3 regions of the Pseudomonas lutea genome follow, and region 3 is predicted to be linked to each of the others. Evidence: predicted binding sites of a transcription regulator. Region 3 holds the regulator's gene; each other region holds the start of a gene.
The links. Region 3 encodes FliA, which starts transcription of late flagellar genes. Its sites were predicted from a motif close to CTAAAGTTTNNNNNNNNNNNGCCGNTAA; they were not measured.
Positions count from the first base shown of each region.

Region 1: a site for FliA is predicted at 1,790-1,817, ahead of LT42_RS00275 (methyl-accepting chemotaxis protein). Genes of this name have one in related genera too.
Region 2: a site for FliA is predicted at 1,503-1,530, ahead of LT42_RS11225 (methyl-accepting chemotaxis protein). Genes of this name have one in related genera too.

Region 1 covers NZ_JRMB01000001.1:55,712-58,989, reverse strand. Annotated here, with positions in the region: gene LT42_RS00275 (methyl-accepting chemotaxis protein) at 1-1,756, opposite strand, end outside; tRNA gene LT42_RS00270 (tRNA-Ser) at 1,921-2,011, opposite strand; gene LT42_RS00265 (Bax inhibitor-1/YccA family protein) at 2,180-2,851, shown strand; gene tusD (sulfurtransferase complex subunit TusD) at 2,963-3,278, shown strand, end outside.
Region 2 covers NZ_JRMB01000001.1:2,611,699-2,614,976, reverse strand. Annotated here, with positions in the region: gene ydcS (putative ABC transporter substrate-binding protein YdcS) at 1-230, opposite strand, end outside; gene LT42_RS11235 (tellurite resistance TerB family protein) at 483-1,250, shown strand; gene LT42_RS11225 (methyl-accepting chemotaxis protein) at 1,695-3,278, shown strand, end outside.
Region 3 covers NZ_JRMB01000001.1:1,959,207-1,962,484, reverse strand. Annotated here, with positions in the region: gene flhF (flagellar biosynthesis GTPase FlhF) at 1-14, shown strand, start outside; gene fleN (flagellar synthesis regulator FleN) at 133-966, shown strand; gene fliA (RNA polymerase sigma factor FliA) at 963-1,706, shown strand; gene LT42_RS08410 (chemotaxis response regulator CheY) at 1,947-2,321, shown strand; gene LT42_RS08405 (protein phosphatase CheZ) at 2,341-3,129, shown strand; gene LT42_RS08400 (chemotaxis protein CheA) at 3,275-3,278, shown strand, end outside.

The sequences.
Region 1 (3,278 bases), 1.9 Mb from region 3:
GCACTTCGTCAGCCACTACAGCGAAACCTCGTCCGGCATCACCGGCCCGGGCAGCTTCGATGGCCGCGTTGAGTGCCAAAAGATTGGTCTGGTCGGCAATCGAGCGGATCACTTCCAGTACAGAGCCAATCTGCTGGCTGCTGTGGGAAAGACCTTCGACCTCCCCCATGGCCATTGTCACTTTGTCGGCCAGCAGTTCAATGGCCGTGGTGGTGGTGTCGATGACGGCGAGCCCTTCATGGGTCGCTTCGTCAGCACTGCGGGCGGCTTCGGCGGCTTGCGCTGCATTGTGGGCCACGTCATGGGCGGTGGCGCTCATTTCCTGAAAGGCGGTAGCCACCTGATCCACTTCCCGGAACTGCTGCTGCATTCCATCGCTGGTTTGTCTGGCGATAGCCGCAGACTGGTCAGCGGTGGAACGTGCGTCCAGAACCGATAGCTTCACATCGGCGATAATCGGCTGCAGCTTGTCGAGGAAGCGGTTGAACCAACTCACCAGCTCACCCAGCTCATCGTCCTTTTTATACTCCAGGCGCCGGGTAAGGTCCCCTTCGCCGGTGGCAATGTTTTTGAGCATGTCCGCCACCTTCAGAATCGGGCGAGTGACGCCACGGGCGGTCAGCCACATCAGCACCAGGCCGGCGATAACGGCCAGCAAGCCAATGCCCAGCGCCATACGACTGTCGCTGGCGCGGCGGCTGTCGAGTTCCGCCTCAAGCTTTCTCGCCGGTGCAGTGAGGATTTCTTCCGGCACTTCGAGCAGGACACTCCACGGCTTGGCGCCTGGAATGGGGATCAGCGGCTCCAGCACCTGCAGCATCGGGCCCTGATGCAGCATTTGCGACTGGCCGCTGGCCGTCAGGCGAATGAGTTCGTCACTCTGGGCACCAAAACCCGTGCTCAAGGGTTTGCCCAGTACGGAGGCGTCGCCGCTATGGCCAGCAAAGAAGCCCAGCGGGCTGACGATACTGATACGACCCTGGCCGTCGTACAGCTCGGCGCTTGCCTTGTCGCTGATCCCTTGAAGGCTGGCCAGGCTGATGTCAGCGCCGACGACACCCACGACTTTGCCATCCACGACAAGGGGAACGGCGATGCTGGTCATCAAGGTTTTAACGTCGTCCACGTCGTCCACATAGGGATCGAGTACGCAGGTTTTTCCGCTGGTGACGGCGCAGGTGTACCAGAAATTATAGGGGGCGCCGTTGCTCATCACGGTGGTGTCGGTGAGCACTTTCTCCTTCATGGCCTCAGCTTCGAGTGTCCCGTCACTGGACTGTGACCAGTACAAGGCGAAGCGGCCCTTTTCGTTACTGCCCAACGCCGGCTGGTCCAAAAACTGCTCGTCCTTGCCATCAAGACCGTTGGCCTCGAACACCACATACAGTCCCAGCAGATTGGGCTTGGCCTGGAGGGCGTCGTGTATTTGCGAGGACAGATCGGCACGTACGGATTTTGAATCAATGTCGTGCTGCCGGGCCTGGGCAATCAGCATCTTTATTTGCCGGGTGAAGCCGTCGCTGTATTGGTAAACATCCATGAAATAGCGCTGGATGCTCAGGGCCTGGGTCTCGCCGCGAGCAGCCATGCGCTTCTGCGCCGACTCTTGCAGCATGGCGGTGCTGGAAGCCTGAACAATCCGGGCACTGCTGTGCGACTGATACAACGAAGCAGCGACCAGCAGCGTGACGATGAACAACAGACAAAGGGCTGCGAGCAGCGTGATTTTCCACTGAATAGAGAAGCGATTGAACATGGGTGTGCCTTGGATACGTCGGGTATGCAACGTATATCGGCGCATCTGCTCATTACTGAATTGAAGGTATTCGGGTATCAGGATCCGAACGGCGAAAGGAATCGTCGCCCACCAAACCCGAAAACAAAAAAGCCCCGCATTCGCGGGGCTCTTTTTACTGCGTTTGGCGGGGAACTAGGGATTCGAACCCTAGAAACGCTATTAACGTTCGCCGGTTTTCAAGACCGGTGCATTCAACCACTCTGCCAATTCCCCGAAGCTTCTGACGTAGGGTTCCGAGCACCCTGCGTCGCATTGCGGGCGCCATAATACCGTAATGAAACAAGCTGTCAAACTCTCCGGCTAGCGCGCTGCGTCGCCTCTGTTATGATCTTTGCAACTTGAGGTTTCAAACCCTTCATTTTCACCATCAGGAGTAGCGCCATGCGCGAACAGGATTACGCAGTCAACAACCGCGTGCAGGTCGAGCAGCTAGAGGTTAGCCGCGTCCTGCGCAACACTTACGGCCTTCTGGCCCTCACCCTTGCCTTCAGTGGCATCATGGCGTTCGTCTCGCAACAGATGAACTTCCGTTACCCGAACGTCTTCGTCGTACTGATCGGCTTCTATGGTCTGTTCTTCCTCACCAACAAACTGCGCGATTCGGCGTGGGGTCTGGTTTCTGCTTTCGCATTGACTGGCTTCATGGGGTTCATCCTCGGCCCGATTCTCAACCGTTACATCGGTATGCAGGGCGGCGCTGAAATCGTCGGCTCGGCGTTCGCAATGACGGCGCTGGTATTCGGCGGCCTGTCGGCCTACGTGCTGATCACCCGCAAGGACATGAGCTTCCTCGGCGGCTTCATCACCGCAGGTTTCTTCGTGCTGCTCGCGGCGGTTCTGGCCAGCATGTTCTTCCAGATCAGCGGCCTGCAACTGGCGATCAGCGCCGGCTTCGTGCTGTTCTCGTCGGTCTGCATTCTGTTCCAGACCAGCGCGATCATTCACGGCGGTGAGCGCAACTACATCATGGCGACCATCAGCCTGTACGTGTCGATCTACAACCTGTTCATCAGCCTGTTGCAGATCTTCGGCATCATGGGCAGCAAAGACTGATCGCTGCCTCATTAACAAAAAGCCCGCTTCGGCGGGCTTTTTGCTGTCCGGCGTTCGTGAATTCTTTATCATTGCGCTCATATGCCTTGTCAGCGACCCACTGAGCCGACCATGAAATTCGCCATCGCCCTCCATTCACCCGCACACGCGCCCTCCTCCCGACGCGCGCTGCTGTTCGCCAAGGCCGCGCTGGCTGAAGGTCATGAAATCGTGCGGCTGTTTTTCTACCAGGACGGCGTCCACAGCGCGTCCGGCAACGTGGTTTCACCTCAAGACGAGTCGGACACCGCTGCGCAATGGCGCGAATTCGTCAGTACGCACCAACTCGATGGCGTGGTGTGCATCGCCGCCGCCCTGCGTCGAGGGGTCCTGAATGTGGAAGAAGCGGAGCGTTATTCACGCCCTGCGGCGAATCTTCCAGCGCCCT
Region 2 (3,278 bases), 650 kb from region 3:
GTTGCGGCGGTCTTGACGTTGACCTTGCAGCCAGTCTCTTGCTCGAAGCCGGTCACCCAGTCGTAGGCCTTGTCGCTTTCCCCGCGCTCGATGTAGCCGGGCCAGGCCACGATATCCAGTTGCCCCTCGCCATCGCCCACTGCTTTAAGCGCTTCAGCGGCCTGCACCGCGCCGCTGGTCAGTAGAGCGGCAATAGCGGCGCTGAGAATCGCGGTCTTGTACACGGACATGGTTGGCTTGCCTCTTCGTGGTTTTTTGGGCAGTGCTAGATGGTGCAGAGCGTAGTGCCCAGTTGCAGGCATCACAAATGTCCCGCAGCAAATATCGCGCCCGTGGGGCACGTTGGTGGGTGTACGCGATGCTTATGCGCCCTCGCGCCGAGCCGTCATTGCAACATTCAGAAGCAAACCATCCCGCGAGCGCGTGTGCCTTCGTCTTAACCTGCGGGTCGAATCGTCAGTCCCACTTCTGAAGGTGCAGTCATGAACACTCGCGGTCTACTTGATCAATTGTTGAAATCCGGCCAGGACCTGCTGCAAAACAAGGCTGGCGCTCATACCCGCAGCGACAAAAGCGGGCAGGGCGGTCTGGGAGATTTGCTGGGTAAGCTCGGTGGCGGGCTGTCAGGCAAGCATTCAGGCAGTCAATCGGGCGGTCTTGGCGGTCTGCTTTCGGGTGCCGGCGGTGGTGCATTGGCGGCCGGCGCGATGGGCTTGCTGATGGGTAACAAAGGCGCCCGAAAAATGGGCGGCAAAGCGCTGACCTATGGCGGCCTCGCCGCGTTGGGCGTGCTGGCTTACAAGGCCTACGGTAATTGGCAGGCCAGTCAGGGCGTCGCGCAGCCGGTCGAGCCGCAGACAGTGGATCGTGTGCCACCGGCCCAGGTTGAACAACACAGCGAAGCCATTCTGCGGGCTCTGGTGGCAGCGGCCAAAGCCGACGGTCATGTCGATGAGCGTGAACGCGCGCTGATCGAAGGCGAATTCACGCGCATCACCGGTGACAACGAGCTGCAGCAATGGCTGAGCGCTGAACTGAACAAACCGCTGGACCCGATCGACGTCGCCCGAGCGGCGCAGACACCGGAAATTGCCGCCGAGATGTACCTGGCCAGCGTGATGATGGTCGACGAAGAGCATTTTATGGAGCGCGCGTATCTGGACGAGCTCGCCAAGCAGTTGAAGCTCGATCCGGCCTTGAAGACTGAACTTGAACACCAGGTTCGTCAGGCGCAGCCCCCAAGCCTCTAGCCCATGGCGCTGGGCACCCCGCTAAAAATCCCCCGCCACCAGCAGGATCGTCGGGCAGCCTTCTATGCATGACTGAGGTCTGCCCCGACCGTCCCGACTATCCCGATTATCCCGATTATCCCGATTATCCCGATTATCCCGATTATCCCGACTACCCTGCGCCCCGAAAGCCCGCCGTGGGTCCCGGCCGCGTTATCCCGTCTCCGGGCACTGTCCTCACCGACGTCCCTCGCCCACATCCGCATTGCCACCATCAAGCAACTCCAACCACAGCCGATAGTGTGTCAGACACTTCCTTTTTGGCTGTGCGTTATGGCGCTTTCCACGTCGGAAACAGCCCGATCAATAACAGGGCACTAAGCTATACTCCCGCTCGCTTTGGACCGTTCGTCGGTCCGCTTCTTGAACCCGGTCATGCCGGCGTTGAACCCTTGAGGGCTGACTGTGAAGAACTGGACGTTGCGTCAACGAATTTTGGCGAGCTTCGCTGTCATCATCGCCATCATGCTGTTGATGGTGGTCGTGGCGTTCAATCGCCTGCTGGTGATCGAGAACAGCGGCGACGCCGTGCGGCTCGATGCGCTGCCTGGCGTCTTTTACAGCAGCACGGTGCGCAGCGCCTGGGTCGAAAGCTATGTCAGTACCCAGCATTTGCTGGCTGAGGGCGTTGGTCGTGATCTGACCAGCGCCGAAGAAGACCAGTACAAGGAATTCGAAGATCGCCTGCAGGCGCAGATCGTCAACTACCAGAAGAGCATCTTTGACGAGTCGGATCGCACCGATTTCGAGCAGTTTCTGCAATTGCGCGAGCGCTATCAGCTGGTGCTCAACGGCGTGCTCGCGGCCTATCAGGGCGACAACTACGCGCTGGCGCAGCGGATTTTTTCCGAGCAATTGACCCCGATGTGGGCCGAGGGCCGCAAGGTGCTGAATGCACTCGGCGCCAAGAACAAGATGGCTGCCGACAAGGCGTCGGACGCCATACAGACAGCGGTGTCCAGCGCCAAGATTACCCTCGGCATTTCTCTGGTCATTGCCCTACTGGCAGCCGCTGCCTGCGGTGGTTTGTTGATGCGTGCGATTCTCGCGCCAATGGACCGCATCGTGAAAATCCTCGACACCATGCGCACCGGCGACTTGAGTACCCGGCTGGCGCTGGACCGCAACGATGAGTTCGGCACCGTGCAGACCGGCTTCAACGACATGGTGGCCGAGCTCGCCGCGCTGGTGTCCCAGGCGCAGCGCTCTTCGGTTCAGGTGACCACCTCGGTCACCGAGATCGCCGCCACGTCCAAGCAGCAACAGGCCACCGCCACCGAGACGGCGGCGACCACCACGGAAATTGGCGCGACCTCACGTGAAATCGCCGCGACGTCCCGGGATCTGGTGCGCACGATGACCGAAGTGACATCGGCGGCGGACCAGGCTTCGGTTCTGGCCGGCTCCGGTCAGCAAGGCCTGGCGCGCATGGAGGAAACCATGCACTCGGTCATGGGCGCGGCCGATCTGGTCAATTCCAAGCTGGCGATCCTCAACGAGAAGGCCGGCAACATCAATCAAGTGGTCGTGACCATCGTCAAAGTCGCTGACCAAACCAACCTGTTGTCGCTCAATGCCGCCATCGAGGCCGAAAAGGCCGGCGAGTACGGCCGAGGCTTTGCTGTGGTCGCGACCGAGGTTCGGCGTCTGGCAGACCAGACCGCCGTGGCCACCTATGACATCGAGCAAATGGTCCGCGAGATCCAGTCGGCGGTGTCGGCCGGGGTCATGGGCATGGACAAGTTTTCCGAGGAAGTGCGCCGCGGCATGTATGAAGTGACCCAGGTCGGCGAGCAGCTTTCGCAGATCATCCATCAGGTGCAGGCGCTCGCGCCGCGGGTGTTGATGGTCAACGAGGGCATGCAGGCCCAGGCCACCGGCGCTGAGCAGATCAATCAGGCGCTGGTGCAGTTGGGTGATGCCAGCAGTCAGACCGTTGAATCCCTGCGCCAGGCCAGTTTCGCCATCGACGAGCTGAGTCAGGTGGCA
Region 3 (3,278 bases):
AGCGAGCGGGCTAGGTGAAGAAAATGACAGTGGAATTTTCCTGCATCGATGGTCTGCCAGGCATTGTTCAGGCACTGAACGTGCAGCCCGACATGTGGCTTAGGTCTAAGCAAGACAAGGTAAACAATTAACATGGGCAGCATGCATCCCGTACAGGTTATCGCGGTGACCGGTGGCAAAGGTGGCGTAGGCAAGACCAACGTTTCAGTGAATCTTTCACTGGCGCTGGCCGAGCTGGGACGTCGCGTCATGCTGCTGGACGCCGATCTGGGTTTGGCCAACGTTGACGTACTGTTGGGCCTGACCCCCAAGCGCACCCTGGCTGACGTCATCGAAGGGCGGTGCGAGCTGCGCGACGTCCTGCTGCAGGGCCCGGGCGGCGTGCGCATCGTACCGGCGGCGTCGGGGACACAGAGCATGGTCCACCTGACCCCGGCCCAGCATGCCGGGCTGATCCAGGCATTCAGTGACATCGGCGACAACCTGGATGTGCTGGTCATCGACACCGCTGCCGGTATCGGCGAGTCAGTGGTGAGCTTCGTTCGCGCCGCTCAGGAAGTGCTGCTGGTGGTGTGCGACGAGCCTACGTCGATCACCGACGCCTACGCCCTGATCAAACTGCTCAACCGCGATTACGGCATGAACCGCTTCCGCGTGCTGGCCAACATGGCCCAGAGCCCGCAGGAAGGGCGCAACCTCTTCGCCAAGCTGACCAAGGTCACCGACCGCTTCCTTGACGTGGCGCTGCAGTACGTCGGCGCGGTGCCGTACGACGAGTGCGTACGCAAGGCGGTGCAGAAACAGCGCGCCGTGTACGAAGCGTTTCCGCGTTCCAAATGTGCGCTGGCGTTCAAGGCCATCGCGCAGAAAGTTGACACCTGGCCGCTGCCGGCAAACCCGCGCGGTCACCTGGAATTTTTCGTTGAACGCCTCGTGCATCACACCAGCGCAGGGCCCGTCTCATGACAGCAAGTGGCTATCGCATGTACAGCAAATCGTCCAAAGATTCTCAGTATGAGCTGATCGAGCGTTATGCCCCGCTGGTCAAACGAATCGCCTATCACTTGCTGGCACGTCTGCCAGCCAGCGTTCAGGTCGAGGACTTGATCCAGGCGGGCATGATCGGCTTGCTCGAAGTCTCGACCAAATACGACTCCACCAAAGGGGCCAGCTTCGAGACGTACGCGGGTATTCGTATCCGTGGAGCGATGCTCGATGAAGTGCGCAAGGGGGACTGGGCGCCGCGCTCGGTCCACCGCAACACGCGCATGGTCAGCGACGCGATTCGTGCAATCGAAGCAAAAACCGGCCGTGACGCTAAAGATCACGAGGTTGCTGCCGAACTTCAATTGAGTCTCGACGATTACTACGGGATTTTGAACGATACCCTGGGCAGTCGCTTGTTCAGTTTCGACGACCTGTTGCAGGACGGCGAACATGAAGGGCTGCACGAGGACGGCGCGAGCCAGTCGCTCGAGCCGTCGCGGGACCTGGAAGACGAGCGCTTCCAGGCGGCATTGGCGGAGGCCATTGCCAACCTGCCGGAGCGCGAACGTCTGGTGTTGTCGCTGTACTACGACGAAGAGCTGAACCTCAAGGAAATCGGTGAGGTACTGGGTGTCAGCGAATCGCGCGTCAGCCAGCTGCACAGTCAGTGCGCCGCGCGTCTGCGGGGTCGTCTTGGCGAGTGGCGCGCCCGCTCCTGAATTCTGACGCACGCCGCAAGGCCTGCGAGTTGCTTGTAAGACCGGCTGTGCAAGACGTTGAGCGGGAAGTGGAAGAGGCAGGCAGGAGTCGGTCGAACCGGGTCGTAGATGATCCGGTTTCGCTGCGCTCGTCCCGGTCGATCCCAGCCCTCCGATGTCCGGCACCGCCGGTATTGATTGAACGCGCGTTCAGGTGCTGAACGCGTTAAAGACTGCTTGGAGGTCGAATTGGACAAGAACATGAAAATCCTCATCGTTGATGACTTCTCAACGATGCGGCGGATCATAAAAAACCTGTTGCGTGACCTTGGGTTCACCAACACGGCCGAAGCAGATGACGGACTCACCGCATTGCCCATGCTGCAAAGCGGCGCCTTTGACTTCCTCGTCACTGACTGGAACATGCCCGGCATGTCCGGCATCGACCTGCTGCGTCAGGTGCGTGCAGACGAGCGTCTGCGCAGTCTGCCGGTGTTGATGGTCACTGCCGAAGCCAAACGCGAGCAGATCATCGAAGCCGCTCAGGCCGGTGTGAACGGCTACGTGGTGAAGCCGTTCACTGCGCAAGTGCTCAAAGAAAAAATCGAAAAGATATTCGAGCGCGTCAATAGCTGATGTCCGCTGCGAGGGCGCTATGGATTCCAAAGATTCGACAATGGGTGACTTTGAGTCAACCCTGAAGAAACACGCACAAGAGCTGGTCGCGAGCCTTGAAAAAGGCAAGTTCGGCGATGCCGTGCAACTGATCCATGAGCTTAACCAGACCCGGGACAGAGGCCTGTACCAGGAGGTCGGCAAACTGACGCGCGAGCTGCACAGCGCGATCGTCAATTTCCAGATCGACCCGAACATGCCTCAGGCCGAGGAGGTCTCTCAGATCACCGACGCCACCGAGCGGCTCTCGTACGTGGTCAGGCTGACCGAAAACGCGGCCAACCGGACCATGGACCTGGTGGAGCAGAGCACGCCGTTGATGAGCGGGCTCAGTGCCGACGCCAAATCCTTGAGCGCCGACTGGGGACGCTTCATGCGCCGCGAGATCAGCGCCGAAGAGTTTCGTGATCTGGCGCGCCGCGTCGATACGTTCCTGACGCGCAGCGAAAAGGAGACCACCGAGGTCTCCGCGCACCTCAACGACATTCTGCTGGCCCAGGATTACCAGGACCTCACCGGTCAGGTGATCAAGCGCGTGACCACGCTGGTGACCGAAGTGGAGCGCAACCTGCTCAAGCTGGTCCTCATGGCCAGCCAGGTAGACCGTTTCGCCGGCATCGAACACGACCAGGAAGTCTTCCGTCAGCAAAAAGAACAAGAAAAACTTCACTCCAAGGGTGAAGGTCCGCAGATCCATGCCGATAAACGTGAAGACGTCGTATCCGGACAGGATGATGTGGACGATCTGCTATCCAGCCTCGGCTTCTGATTCGGTCATCCGGATTTCAGATTTCAGGTTCTCTGTGAAAGTGGCTGCTGGACCCGCGCGCCAATGCTTCGACGAAAGCAATGCGCGCTGGCCGTCAGTGCAGCCTCCGGATCGGTTTGACGGTTAATTTTAGGAGCACCCCCCAATGA